4 regions of the Paenibacillus sp. FSL R7-0340 genome follow, and region 1 is predicted to be linked to each of the others. Evidence: a T-box and tRNA genes for the amino acid it is inferred to sense, from the RefSeq annotation. Region 1 holds a T-box; the other regions hold tRNA genes.
The links. A T-box is a leader RNA that pairs with one kind of tRNA and senses whether it is charged. The one in region 1 lies ahead of argS (arginine--tRNA ligase), so its partner is inferred to be a tRNA-Arg.
Positions count from the first base shown of each region.

Region 1 (3,142 bases):
GAAGAAAAAGAATAGTTGGAAGAGGCACCTCATGAATGTATGGGGTGCCTTTTTGTGTCGCGGCATGTAGGAAATAGGAGCTTATTTATAAATTTCTCTCATCACATGTCGTAGCTCAGGGACAATAATGCGTTCCATTGCCAAACGAACGGCTCCGCGTGAGCCAGGCATAGAAAATACAGCTGTCTGGCCCACAGTGCCAGCTACAGCCCGGCTTAATATAGCTGCTGAACCAATGTCCTCAGCAAAGCTTAAATAACGGAAGATTTCTCCAAAGCCAGGTAGTTCCTTATCCAGTAGAGAGGAGACGGCTTCATATGTAGTATCACGTGGAGAAATACCAGTGCCGCCTGTCAAAAGTACAGCCTCGATTTCATTCTGTGCCGCTGCTTCGGATACTAACTGCTGAATACCTTCGTAGTCGTCCTTGACAATGACATATCGAACAACCTTATATCCATTGGTTTCTAGTAGATCCATGAGCAGTCGTCCCCCAGTATCTGTTTCCACGGTGCGGGTGTCCGAGACAGTCACGACCATGCAATTAACCTGTTGCGGGGGTTCCTGTCGATGCTCCTCTACAGAAGACATATTCATTGAAATGCTCACTCCTTGATCGGTGGTTAGACATACACTTTTTACAATAGAGCAATGACTGAGTGTATGCAAGTCAGAAACAGGGGCTAAAAATCCATGTGATTAATATCCTTGCACTTGCACACTGGAATATAGTACACTTCCTTACATAAGTCGGGATTACTTTGTTTTTATTTTATTGAAAGCGCGCACATCAAATGATTAATCTCAAGGGTCAGCGGGTAATAGTACAGCAGGGTCAACAACTGGGAGGTAATGTAATATGAATCATTCATACCAACAATGCGTGGATGCTTGCCTGGAATGTATGAACGCTTGCAATGTATGTTACGTAGCGAGTTTGAAGGAATATGATTTAGCTATGCTGCGTGAATGTATTCGAGTGAGTAGGGAATGTGCAGAAATATGCGGATTTGCTGCTCAAATGCTGCAGCGTGGAACGGATTTTGCCGAGCAAATCTGTGAGCTGTGCGCCAAGGCCTGTGAGGTATGTGCTGCTGAATGCAGCAAGCATTCCCATGATCACTGCAAGCATTGTGCAGAAGCCTGCCGTCGTTGCGTTCAGGCGTGCCGCCAGTTGGTGGCAGTGTAATTACATATATGGAACTAGTGCCTGAAGAGGAAATAATAGGTTGCTTTCTACTGAATAGGTTTGTATAATGATTGGAATTAACGTCATGGAACGGGAGAGTAGCAGCGGAGCCGTATCATTACAGCGAGCCGGAAGAGGTGTAAGCCGGTATGAGGTCCGATGTGAAGCGCACCCGGGAGACGGTTGATCCAACGAGCAGAATTTCTAGTAGATCAGCCCGGCAGACACCGTTATTAGTCATTGGAGTGAAATCGCGATTTGTGTAAGTTAGCTTTAGCTGCACAACCGATTTACGAAGAGTGGTACCGCGGGGATATTGAAGTTCTCGTCTCTTGAATTATTTCAAGAGGCGGGGGCTTTTTTTGTTAGATTCTATAAAAAGAAGGAGAGAGATCATGTTGATGAGGATTGCTGCTCAAGCGATATTGGCCCATACGGGCTTGGAGGAGAAAGAAATTTTATCTTTATTTGAGGTGCCTCCGCAGCCTGAATGGGGAGATGTGGCGTTTCCCTGTTTTGTGCTGGCCAAAAAGTTTCGAAAGTCTCCACAGCACATTGCACTGGAATTGGCGGAGCTAGTGAATCATGAAGAAGGTTTAACTGCTTCAGCATCGGGTGCCTATGTAAATATAACATTGGATCGATCTGTTCATATTCCACTTATGCTTGCTGAATTGAGCAAGGCCGATTTCCTCAGGCCCAATATCGGGCACGGACAGCGGGTAGTTATTGATATGTCCTCGCCCAATATTGCCAAACCGTTTGGTATCGGTCATCTTCGCTCTACTGTTATCGGTGCTGCCTTGTATCGTATTCTTGGTGAAACCGGATATGTTCCAATTAGTGTGAATCATCTTGGGGATTGGGGAACACAGTTTGGCAAGCAAATTGCGGCCTATAAAAGATGGGGAAATGAGGAGCAGCTACAACATGATCCGATTGGTGAATCGCTGAAGCTATATGTTCGTTTTCATCAGGAGGCCGAGCATAATCCGACTTTGGAGGATGAAGGCCGCGAGTGGTTCCGACGTTTGGAGCATGGGGATGCTGAGGCTCAACAACTATGGGAGTTTTTTGTTGAAGTTAGTCTGGGTGAATTTGATCGTATGTACCAGCGTCTGAACATTACATTTGACCATGTGCTGGGAGAAAGTTTTTACAATGATAAGATGCAGGCAGTTGTTGCTCAATTAAGAGCAAAAGGATTGCTGGAGGAAAGTGATGGTGCGCTCGTGGTTCGTCTGGAAGACGAGGAACTGCCTCCGTGTCTTATTCTAAAAAAGGATGGGACCACCATTTATCCGACACGTGATCTGGCAACAGCGATTTATCGTCATGAAGTGATGAAGGCTGATCGGTTGCTGTACGTCGTTGGTGGAGAACAGAAGTTGCATTTTCAGCAGGTGTTTGCGGTGCTGAAGCATGCAGGGGAGGCTTGGGCGGAGCAATGTGAGCATGTGCCGTTTGGATTAATGCGGTTTGCGGGTAAGAAAATGTCCACAAGACGCGGAAAAGTTGTCAAACTGGAGGAGGTGCTGGATGAAGCTATAGCGCGTGCTCAAGCCATCATTACTCAGAAGAACCCCGATTTGCAGGAACAACAGGCAGTAGCTGAGGACGTTGGTATCGGGGCGATTATTTTTGGTGATTTAAAAAACAACCGGCTGAATGAAGTGGATTTTTCGTTGGAGGAGGCGCTGACCTTTGAAGGCGAGACCGGGCCTTATGTGCAGTATACTCATGCGCGCATTCGCAGCCTTCTGGAGAAAGCTCACGCTCGCGTCGATGTTGATAATACCAATTCTAGCGACAACGCCCTTGTCCAAGATAGCCATTCTCGTGATTTGAATGACGTATCGGATGGAATGTTGGGTGACACAGGTTGGGCGCTGCTTAAGCAGTTGGATCGCTATCACGGACAACTGATACGTGCGGTTCGCCAACTGGAGCCTT
Region 1 covers NZ_JBBOBY010000001.1:3,936,801-3,939,942, reverse strand. Annotated here, with positions in the region: gene MKX59_RS17170 (nicotinate phosphoribosyltransferase) at 1-15, shown strand, start outside; gene MKX59_RS17165 (MogA/MoaB family molybdenum cofactor biosynthesis protein) at 82-597, opposite strand; gene MKX59_RS17160 (four-helix bundle copper-binding protein) at 860-1,189, shown strand; T-box leader at 1,267-1,525, shown strand; gene argS (arginine--tRNA ligase) at 1,585-3,142, shown strand, end outside.

Region 2 (3,142 bases), on a different contig from region 1:
GTTAATACCAACTTTAACTGTCATGAGTGAGTTCCTCCCAAAGTTCGTTTAGTTTAGTTTTATATATTCAAGACAGACCCGAAAGCCCGTCAAGACAACATTATTCATAAATCCTATATTAATCATTTAAATAACGACTTACAATCTCAATAGCAGCGCCTTCGTCGGTGACTAGAATGTCCTCTTGCCCGAAACGCAGTACCGCATGAATAGCGGCCGCCTTGTTTTTGCCTCCAGCTACACCTAGAACCGTATCGGTACGCCTAATGTCCTCCAATCGGAGTCCAAGCGTCAGCATTCTGTGAACAACGACGCCATCTTCGTTAAAGTAATAACCAAACGATTCGGCTACCGCTCCTTCACTGCTGATCTGGGCAAAGGTTTCGGGATCAAGTTTACGTCTATGTGCCATCGCTATGGCGTTGCCTATCCCGTGAATGATGATACGACTCTCGCGAATCAGGTTCAATATATCCTGAATGTTCGTATCTTCAAGCAAGGAGTTGTAAGCATGATTGCTGAGCAAATCCGGTACATGGAGCAGACGGTATTGAGCGCCTACCTTGCGAGCCATTGTGGAAGCAATTGTGTTGGCCTGCATTTCCATGCTTTCTCCCAAACCTCCGCGTGCCGGTACAAACCACCCACCCTTAAGTGGGCCATTAGAAGGTAGTGCCAGTTGTTCCGCCACGTCGGCAATCGTCGTGCCACCTGTTACAGCGACCACATCCTCGTCGTCCATAACACTCAGCAACGCTTTTGCTCCAGCGCGCCCCAGCTCCTGCTTTGTTAACGGAGAAGCATCCGAATCCCCTGGAACGACAACCACCTTCCTCAAACCATAGGCTTGACGAATCTGGTCCTCCAATTGGGACAGGCCGAACAAGTTGTTCGCAATCGGCTCCAGCTGTTCCAGCAGATCCAGTCCTGCTTTGCTCACCTTCATGCCTACACTCTCAATCTCAATTAGCCCCTGAGCTTTAAGAAGATCGGTTTCGGCGCGCAACACGCGCTCAGTCATGTTCAGTGAAGCTGCCAGTGTTCTGCGTCCAACAACATCGGACAGCATAATCTGATGCAGGATCGTGTACCTTTTTTTCAAAACATCCATGAGGTCGGGCAGAAGCTGCTTCTGTATTTCTAATATCTTTCGCATGCTTTCCACTCCCGCACACTTCTAAGTTCTGTCTCTAATGCTCTATCTCTAACTGGTCTCAAAACGTCCCGGGATAACTTTTTAAGTCCCACGTATATCTTAACCAATATTTGCTCCATATGCAAGTCTATCTGAACCTATATTTCTCAACCATTTATCTGAATATGCGCATTTAATAAAAGCTTGCAATTCACTGCTGTATATCATATAATCATCTTTGTTTCCAATTAGCTGTTTAATTAGTTAGTTGTTTGCATTGAATCAACTATGCGCCCGTGGTCCAACGGATATGACGTAGGCCTCCGGAGCCTGAGATCGAGGTTCGATTCCTCGCGGGCGCGCCATTTTAAATGAACGCTTAGATGCTTCTATATAATGTTTTAACCAATAAGAGCGCTGAGGGCTCTTTTTTTTAATCATTAGTTTGACTTTCTTTGACTTTTTGTTTGAAATTGTTTATCATGTGGTTATTACGGTAACAGTTTATAAATAAGGGACGTGTAATCGGCATGTCCACCAAATCCACTAACGATATTTAAGGGAGGTTTTTTGACGTGAGCTATGTTCCTATGGTAGTAGAACAAAGTAACCGCGGCGAACGCGCCTATGACATTTATTCCAGACTGTTAAAGGATCGCATTATTTTGTTAGGCTCGGACGTCAATGACGTTGTAGCCAACTCTATAATTGCGCAAATGCTGTTTTTGGCTGCCGAAGATCCTGAAAAAGATATTCACTTGTATATTAACAGCCCTGGCGGTTCCATTACAGCTGGTATGGCCATTTTCGATACGATGCAATACATTAAACCTGACGTATCTACGATTTGCGTAGGTATGGCGGCTTCCATGGGCGCGTTTTTGCTGAATGCAGGCGCCAAAGGTAAACGTTTCGCTTTGCCAAACAGTGAAATTATGATTCACCAACCACTGGGTGGTGCACAAGGTCAGGCAACGGATATCGAAATCCGCGCACGCCGCATTCTGAAAATGCGTGATAAACTGAACCGCATTCTCGCAGATCGCACAGGCCAACCACTGGAGCGCATTGAAAAAGATACAGACCGTGACTACTTCATGTCTGCTGATGATGCCAAGGAATACGGTATTATTGATAAAGTGCTAACTAGCTCCTCTCCAGAAGGTGTATAAGAGAAGAAATTTACCTCTTTCGATAACTGGTAAATGAAAAAGCTGCTCCGGACTTTCTTATCCGGTAGGCAGCTTTTTTGCTTTATTGTTTTTTAGGTTATAGACAATTGGACTTATTTATTTCTACTATTCATTCTGTCCCGCAAAAGGCTTTCCGCCTTGAGGCAGCAATTGACCGAACGAGTAGGTAAACTCCGGAATTCCATACGCGTATGGCGCATAATCATACAAATCAAACACGATTGTTACTCCACTGTTCGTCACATAAAAATTCTGATCTGCCGCCAGCTCTTTAAATTTGCCGAATCCTTCGCCAGCCTGAAGTGCATCGATTTTTTTCTTCAAATCAGCATTGAGGAACTTTTTGTAGTTCGGATTTGCCTTCAATACGTCAGACAATTGCAGCAGTTTACCATCAGCGAGCGAGAACGTATATCCTTTACGTGCCGTCATGCCATGCGCGCCACCCGTATACGAGTAGTCCTGCATAATCACACTCAGAATACCATCTTTGTTATAGGCAATCGCAAAATCATTTCCAAACTCATACGGTCTTCCTGTTGTAGCCTCTCCCTCAGCCATCATTTTTTTGCCTGCTGCCAATATACCTTCTGCATGCTTTTTAAGCACATTGTTAATGGCCTGTTGAGCCTCAGAATTCAGCTGGCTACCGCTGATTTGCGGGTACTTAATCTTGTAGGACACCTTCGCACTACTCGAAGCTGGAAGTGTTTGAGACGCAATTGTAATCGGATTTAGCTGGCTTTTACTCAGCGTTACTGTTTTCTGAGCTGCATTCCATTGAGCATCTATGCCCAGATAGTCTTTCAGCAAA
Region 2 covers NZ_JBBOBY010000003.1:207,504-210,645, forward strand. Annotated here, with positions in the region: gene gap (type I glyceraldehyde-3-phosphate dehydrogenase) at 1-24, opposite strand, end outside; gene MKX59_RS26880 (sugar-binding transcriptional regulator) at 119-1,156, opposite strand; tRNA gene MKX59_RS26885 (tRNA-Arg) at 1,426-1,500, shown strand; gene clpP (ATP-dependent Clp endopeptidase proteolytic subunit ClpP) at 1,711-2,307, shown strand; gene MKX59_RS26895 (PdaC/SigV domain-containing protein) at 2,434-3,142, opposite strand, start outside.
Region 2: it has a tRNA-Arg gene. The T-box ahead of argS (arginine--tRNA ligase) is inferred to sense a tRNA for this amino acid. The anticodon was not compared.

Region 3 (3,142 bases), 2.4 Mb from region 1:
CGAATGACGGATGAATCTGGCTTCATAAGGCGACGTAGCGCATGAGGCTTTTCCAAATGGACGTTGTCGCGAAGCCGAATGACAAACGATTGTCCATGGGTTTTGAAGTGATCCAGACGCTCCAGTTTCCCATAAGCACGGTCCATCACCAAAATGTAGTCCGGTTGAGCCAACGCTTCACTCATGGGGCCATCATGCTTGGAGCCCAGCGTTTCGACCACCTGAAGGGGTTGCCCATTTTCTGCTCGTAAAGCGACTTGAAGTTTAATACCTGCACGCTCCCCGTGATAAGGAGCCCAAGGCAAACGCGTTTTTCCCACCGTCATCGTGGTTGAATCTATGAGTAATAATTCTTTTGGGAAAGTCAGTTTCCGACGTGCTTCCCGGTTACATTTGTAAACAAGTAGATGGAAAAGTTCCTTAAATACGGAAAACGAGACTTCGGCGGCTTTGGTTGAAAAGCGTGAGTAGTGGACGACGGGCAAGCCACAGAGAGCCGCATAATCTACGCTGGATCGATAGCTACCCCATTGTTCCAACGCAGCCATGCACCAGTATTGGAGTAAATGGTACACCGTAAACTTGCGGGCTTTGTCTTCATAACCTATTAACTTCACAACCCCTTGAACTTCTTCAGGAGTCAGCATGGATTGAAGGATAGATGTAATCGTGATAGAATTTTTCATGAGATCGTCTTCTTTCGGATTCGTTTGGATGGTACCAACGATTCTATAGAAAAGACGATCTTTTTTCTACCATTTTGTGGTTATTCAACAGGCGTGCTACTATATAAAGGTATTAGTTTACTGTATGTTTCGGAGCGGCTTGGTCACGCCTCATTAGATATCACTACCTCTACATATGCCCACCTTATGAAAGAGCTACGTGAACAGGATTCAAAACAAACAACAGACATTTTTGAACGTTTATATAGCGTGTAAAAATCGTGTGTATAATTTGAGTAAACAGGTGTATTAATCACACCTTTTTCTAACGTTTTCTATCGTAACCCCAATAAAAGAAAAAACGCCCCAAACCCTTATATATCAAGGATTTGAAGCATTTTTAATTTCGTTCAAACTTTACATATCTGAACGCTTCGACGTCCCAGGAGGGATTCGAACCCCCGACCGACGGCTTAGAAGGCCGTTGCTCTATCCAGCTGAGCTACTGGGACAAGATGGTGATCAATAAAACCTTATGTATTCAGCGCATTGATTATTATATCACAATTCGGCCAACTGTCAAAAGCATTTTTTTATGATACAGGGAAGCTGGCTGCAAAAGGAATCATTTGGACGCTAACGGGGTATTATGTACAAAGAACCATGCATAAAGGAGGGGTTAATCCGTGAGAGGTCTTTTGTCGTCACTTTGTTATTTCAGCATTTTCTTCGCACCTTTTCTAGTGCCTGTCATTGTGTGGATTGCAGTACGGGACGAATATGTTCAGGGACATGCAAAAAAGGCTATTTTATCGCATATTTTTCCCATTATTGCGGCAATTCCGCTAGTGTATTTTATTATTACGGCGAATCATGCAGGTTCAGTGATCGGGTTTGTACTTCTATTCGTAGTGGTCTATCTCGGGGTTTTTGTTTATAACATCTACAAAGGGATTATGACGCTGCGTGAAGCGGCTTAGTTCAAAAAGAAGCCTCCTGCATACCGCAAATTTGGCGGGATACGGAGGCTTCTTTAGGGTCATTTTTGATGAGTTGCTGTTGCTATTTAGTTCAATGGCTGCTTATTTATTCCCAAAGCGTTTAGGACTTTTCCGTACTTCATGTCTTACGTTTTTCTCCAATACTTCTTCCGCGAACTCATTGTTATGAATATAACTGCTGCCTTTGTTTTTCTTATACTTCGCTTTGCCGTCTATGATTTCCCCCTCCTTTCACGCTGATCCGGCGATGGCGCCGGGGCCCAAATCAACAAAAGCCGAGGCATAGCACACCATATCCTCATGCCCCGAACTCCTTGGCGAACTCTGTGCTGAGCTGCCCATAGGAGAGCAATTCTTTTTTAAACTTCTCTCGCTCCTCACCAGCAGTAATGTGTGTAGAGTCGGTAAAAGCCTTGTCTGTCACTTCCTCAAATGCCGAATGCAGATTATTGTCGTACCAATCCAGCTCCAGATCGGCGTCATTGCGGATGATCCGTACCATGTCATAGTCATGCTGACCATCCGTCTGATCCTTGGCCGTGATATAGACCAGCAATTCCGGGTCATCTGCGGCACCGGGCCGCACCTCTACCTCAGCACAGCGCACTCCGTCAAGTTCAGTGAAGCGGCGTATTTTGGCATCCTTGATGTAGTACATGGTCTCCCCTCCTTCCTTGCGAGTAGACGGGTTTCCCCATCTGTAGTTTTCGGAACGGACAGACATTTTATGCTTCTTTTCGGCATATATACTGATGAACTGGGGATTTAGTTTTTGATTCATTCCAACACTGGATGAACACGACAAAGAGAGGATGAACAGACATGTGCGGAATTACAGGTTTCATACAGTGGAACGGAGACTTAATGCATCAATCTGAGCTGCTGCTGAATATGACACAAACGCTCTCCGATCGCGGACCGGATGCTGCGGGTACCTGGATATCCAACCCGTGTGCCTTCGGACACCGAAGACTGAGCGTAATGGACCCGGAAAATGGCGCTCAGCCCATGATCCGGCAGCTGGAGGATATCACTTATACGATTGTATATAACGGGGAAATATATAACGCGCCTGAGCTGAAAAAAGAGCTGCAACAGCGCGGGCATTTTTTCCGTACACAATGCGACACGGAGGTGCTGCTCGAATCCTATATCGAATGGGGCCCCGAATGTGTAGATCGGTTAAACGGCATTTTTGCGTTTGCGGTCTGGGATAGTGAGCGGGAGCAGGTATTTCTGGCACGGGATCGGCTGGGAGTGAAGCCGTTATTTTATAGCCAAACCGAAGAAGTATTCGTATTTGGCTCAGAACCCAAAGCACTGCTTCAGCATCCAGCAGTAGAAGCAGCAGTGGACGCCGAGGGATTGGCCGAAATTTTTATCATTGGGCCTGCACGTACCCCCGGACACGGCGTCTATTCGTCCATGAAGGAGCTACGTCCCGGGCATACGCTAACCTACACCCGCGACGGCGTG
Region 3 covers NZ_JBBOBY010000001.1:1,499,627-1,502,768, reverse strand. Annotated here, with positions in the region: gene MKX59_RS06745 (IS4 family transposase) at 1-686, opposite strand, end outside; tRNA gene MKX59_RS06740 (tRNA-Arg) at 1,104-1,177, opposite strand; gene MKX59_RS06735 (DUF4870 domain-containing protein) at 1,352-1,645, shown strand; gene MKX59_RS06730 (hypothetical protein) at 1,965-2,324, opposite strand; gene asnB (asparagine synthase (glutamine-hydrolyzing)) at 2,489-3,142, shown strand, end outside.
Region 3: it has a tRNA-Arg gene. The T-box ahead of argS (arginine--tRNA ligase) is inferred to sense a tRNA for this amino acid. The anticodon was not compared.

Region 4 (3,142 bases), 2.4 Mb from region 1:
TAAATGTCTTCTATCTGGACTTCATAGGTCTTTTCATCAAAATGGTCCTGACCAAACATATAATCGTTTATTTCTATTGCCTTAAGGTTTTGTTTGGTATTCATAGTCGAAGGGAAGTATTCGATATCTAATGAGGCTTTATTTCCGGCCAACACTGTCTTGAGAACTTTCGCGGTTTGTAATACTCGTTCTTTTTCCAATGGCAATCCTGAGTCAGTTAGATCCTCGAATACAATTATACGAATATACTGATCGCCGACCGCTTTGGGATTCAGTTTAAAATCGTTGTATTCTTTGATCATTTTATCCGTGTTCCCTTCTTGCACTCCAGAATGAACAGCGGCTGAATCATCGTATAGCTTTTGTATAACGGGTTTGAGCTTCATGTCCAGTTGACTCTCCCAAAGGGCGTTAAGATAATTTTCTCTAAATGGGACATCCTCATAAGGACGCTTAGTCATGTTAAAGAGGACGGAAGGATGACGATTAGAGATCGCCTCCATGGTATATTCAGTGAAGGGAATACTATGATAGCTAATATTTTGAATTTGAAAGTCCTCTCCGTATTTCTGCTCCAGATATTGCTCTGATTCTGCGGCTACGTTGCGTTTATTTTCACCTGTTTTTGTAAAAGGCTCGATAATATCTACGTATTTCATTGTGACTGCAAGAAGTAGAAGTGTAGCTCCCAAAGCGAGACTGAGTAAAGTGCGCCATTTGGAAGGCAAGGATGCAACCGTCGGCGCTCTCTCCGCATGGTGTGGAATTTGAAAAGATCGTACTGTAAAAACAATGCCTAAAATGTGAAAAAGAATGGCCAACGGTCCCGAGATAATAAGCAGGTATCCGAGAGAGAACATTGTAAAATAGATCAGAATTCCCTGTGTGATGATAAGAGCCGCTCCTCCAATCATATAGGAAGGAATGGCGAGATAAAACATACCCAATCCAGTACCTAATATGGAAAGCAAAGTGGCAAGAAAACGATGAATTTCCCGCGACTTTTGCAGTTTATTCGTAGTCAAGGGAGTCAGTCTACCTCCTTCACTTAAAAATGGTGCAACATGATAGATGATAGCAATTTCTGCGTTTTTTTGAAAGAGTAGAGACTTAAAACCAGCGCCTAAAGTAGCGTTGGGCAGAATAATCTTTCTACATTATTTATAATGAAAAAAAGCTCCCTTGCGGAAGCTTTTTTTTGGTGTAATTTATCAAGAGAGATACTCTCCCTATGGGGTCGACTGCGAAGTATAGGCTAACGATGCCGATGGTCCGACGTTCCCCCGTGGTTTATCTCATGAGAACAAAAAAAGCCTCCATTATGGAAGCTTCTTGTTATGACGTCCCAGGAGGGATTCGAACCCCCGACCGACGGCTTAGAAGGCCGTTGCTCTATCCAGCTGAGCTACTGGGACATAAAATTCAAGCGAATATTAATATATCATATGGATAAAAGAAATTCAAGTCTTATTTTGCATATATCGCTTATTTAAGCTTTATACTGCATAAATTCTGAGTAGACGTAGTTTTTTTTGCCTTATAAAAGGGTATGTTAGAATACAGGTGAATATGTGTAAGACGAGTGGTTGGACTTCGGCTACTGTTTCTCATATAATCTACAAATACTTGAGCTTGCGAAGGAGAGGGGGTGCCTTGAATAAAGGACTCCAAGGTGACGACAAAAGAAAATAATATTGTATTGTTTCCGAAGACACTGGACTATTATCAAATTCAACTTACTGTGATGCTTGAAAACGAACGTTACGGAGAGGCGATGGCGATGCTGCGTTTTTTAATGCAGTGTCAGGGACAGGAGCAGAAGCAATACGATGAATGGAACGCTCTATTACAATGGCTGGAAGCTGCATTTCCACAGTACGCTGACAGCGGGGCGGTAACGGACGCTGTGGAAGAAGAAGTCAGTGAAGTAGAGTTAGCTCGCCGTCATGCACGCTTTAAGCAGGAGCAGGATGCAGGCTACGGCAACAAGCTGTTGCGGATGGCTATGGATGAACCCTTATCCGAACAGACGATTTTAGCATTGGAGCAGTTGTCCTATCTGGAACTGCCAGAAATCGATGATGCCTTGCTTCGCTGGATTACGGAACGGGAAATCCATCCTTTACTTCAATTCCGTGTTCTACAGACCATGCGAAGACGCGGAACGGAAGGGACGATAGAAATCAAACGGGGTGATGAACAAGCGGAAATCGACATTGAAACGGTTCCGTTACAGCCAGGTGATTTTCCAGAGTCGATTATGCGTATTTTGGAACGGGTGGCCGATCAGACTGAGGTGCACGAGCCTACACTATTCTATTTTGCACAGGAGCTGTGGTCACAGTTTGTGATGGCGGTATACGGTACGAAAGATTATAGATCAATGTTGGTGGAAGAGGACGGAATGCCAGATATTTGGGCTGCAGCACTCCATCAGACAGTTTCGGAAAGTTTGAACGGAAATAATAATGAGGAAGAAACCCGTGCTATATATGGCATTACAGATGCGTTGCGCTTCCGTTTTGAGCAGGCGTATCGGTCGATGCGACTATTTGTAGCGGCGGGAATGAACACTCCTTAATGACCGGAAACGTTTACCTGTGAAGCATTCAAAGGGCTGCTCTTGAAAAAGACAGTAATGTTAGATATACTATAGTGGTTATTTTGTGTGCGTTGATTGTAATGAAAACTAAGTGAAGATTTTGTTGGAGGGGAAAGCATAAAATGAAAGCAACTTGGGAGAAAATAGAGAAGAACCTTGGGGTTCTTGAAGTTGAGGTTGACGCGGATCGTGTAGCCGCTGCACTCGACAAAGCTTTTAATAAAGTGGCAAAACAAGTAAGTGTACCAGGATTCCGTAAAGGTAAAGTACCACGTCCTATTTTTGAAAAACGCTATGGTATTGAAAGTCTGTACCAGGATGCAATTGACATCCTGTTGCCAGAAGCTTACAGCCAAGCTGTAGAGCAAACGGACATCTTCCCGGTTGACAGCCCTGACGTTGAAATTGATCAATTTGCTAAAGGCGAATCTTTCAAGTTCAAAGCGAAGGTTACTGTTAAACCTGAAGTAACTTTGGGCGATTACAAAGGCGTAGAAGTGCCTGTAAGCAAACTCGAAGTAAGCGACGAAGAATTGGCTC
Region 4 covers NZ_JBBOBY010000001.1:1,564,862-1,568,003, forward strand. Annotated here, with positions in the region: gene MKX59_RS06990 (hypothetical protein) at 1-1,025, opposite strand, end outside; tRNA gene MKX59_RS06995 (tRNA-Arg) at 1,342-1,415, opposite strand; gene MKX59_RS07000 (hypothetical protein) at 1,673-2,581, shown strand; gene tig (trigger factor) at 2,725-3,142, shown strand, end outside.
Region 4: it has a tRNA-Arg gene. The T-box ahead of argS (arginine--tRNA ligase) is inferred to sense a tRNA for this amino acid. The anticodon was not compared.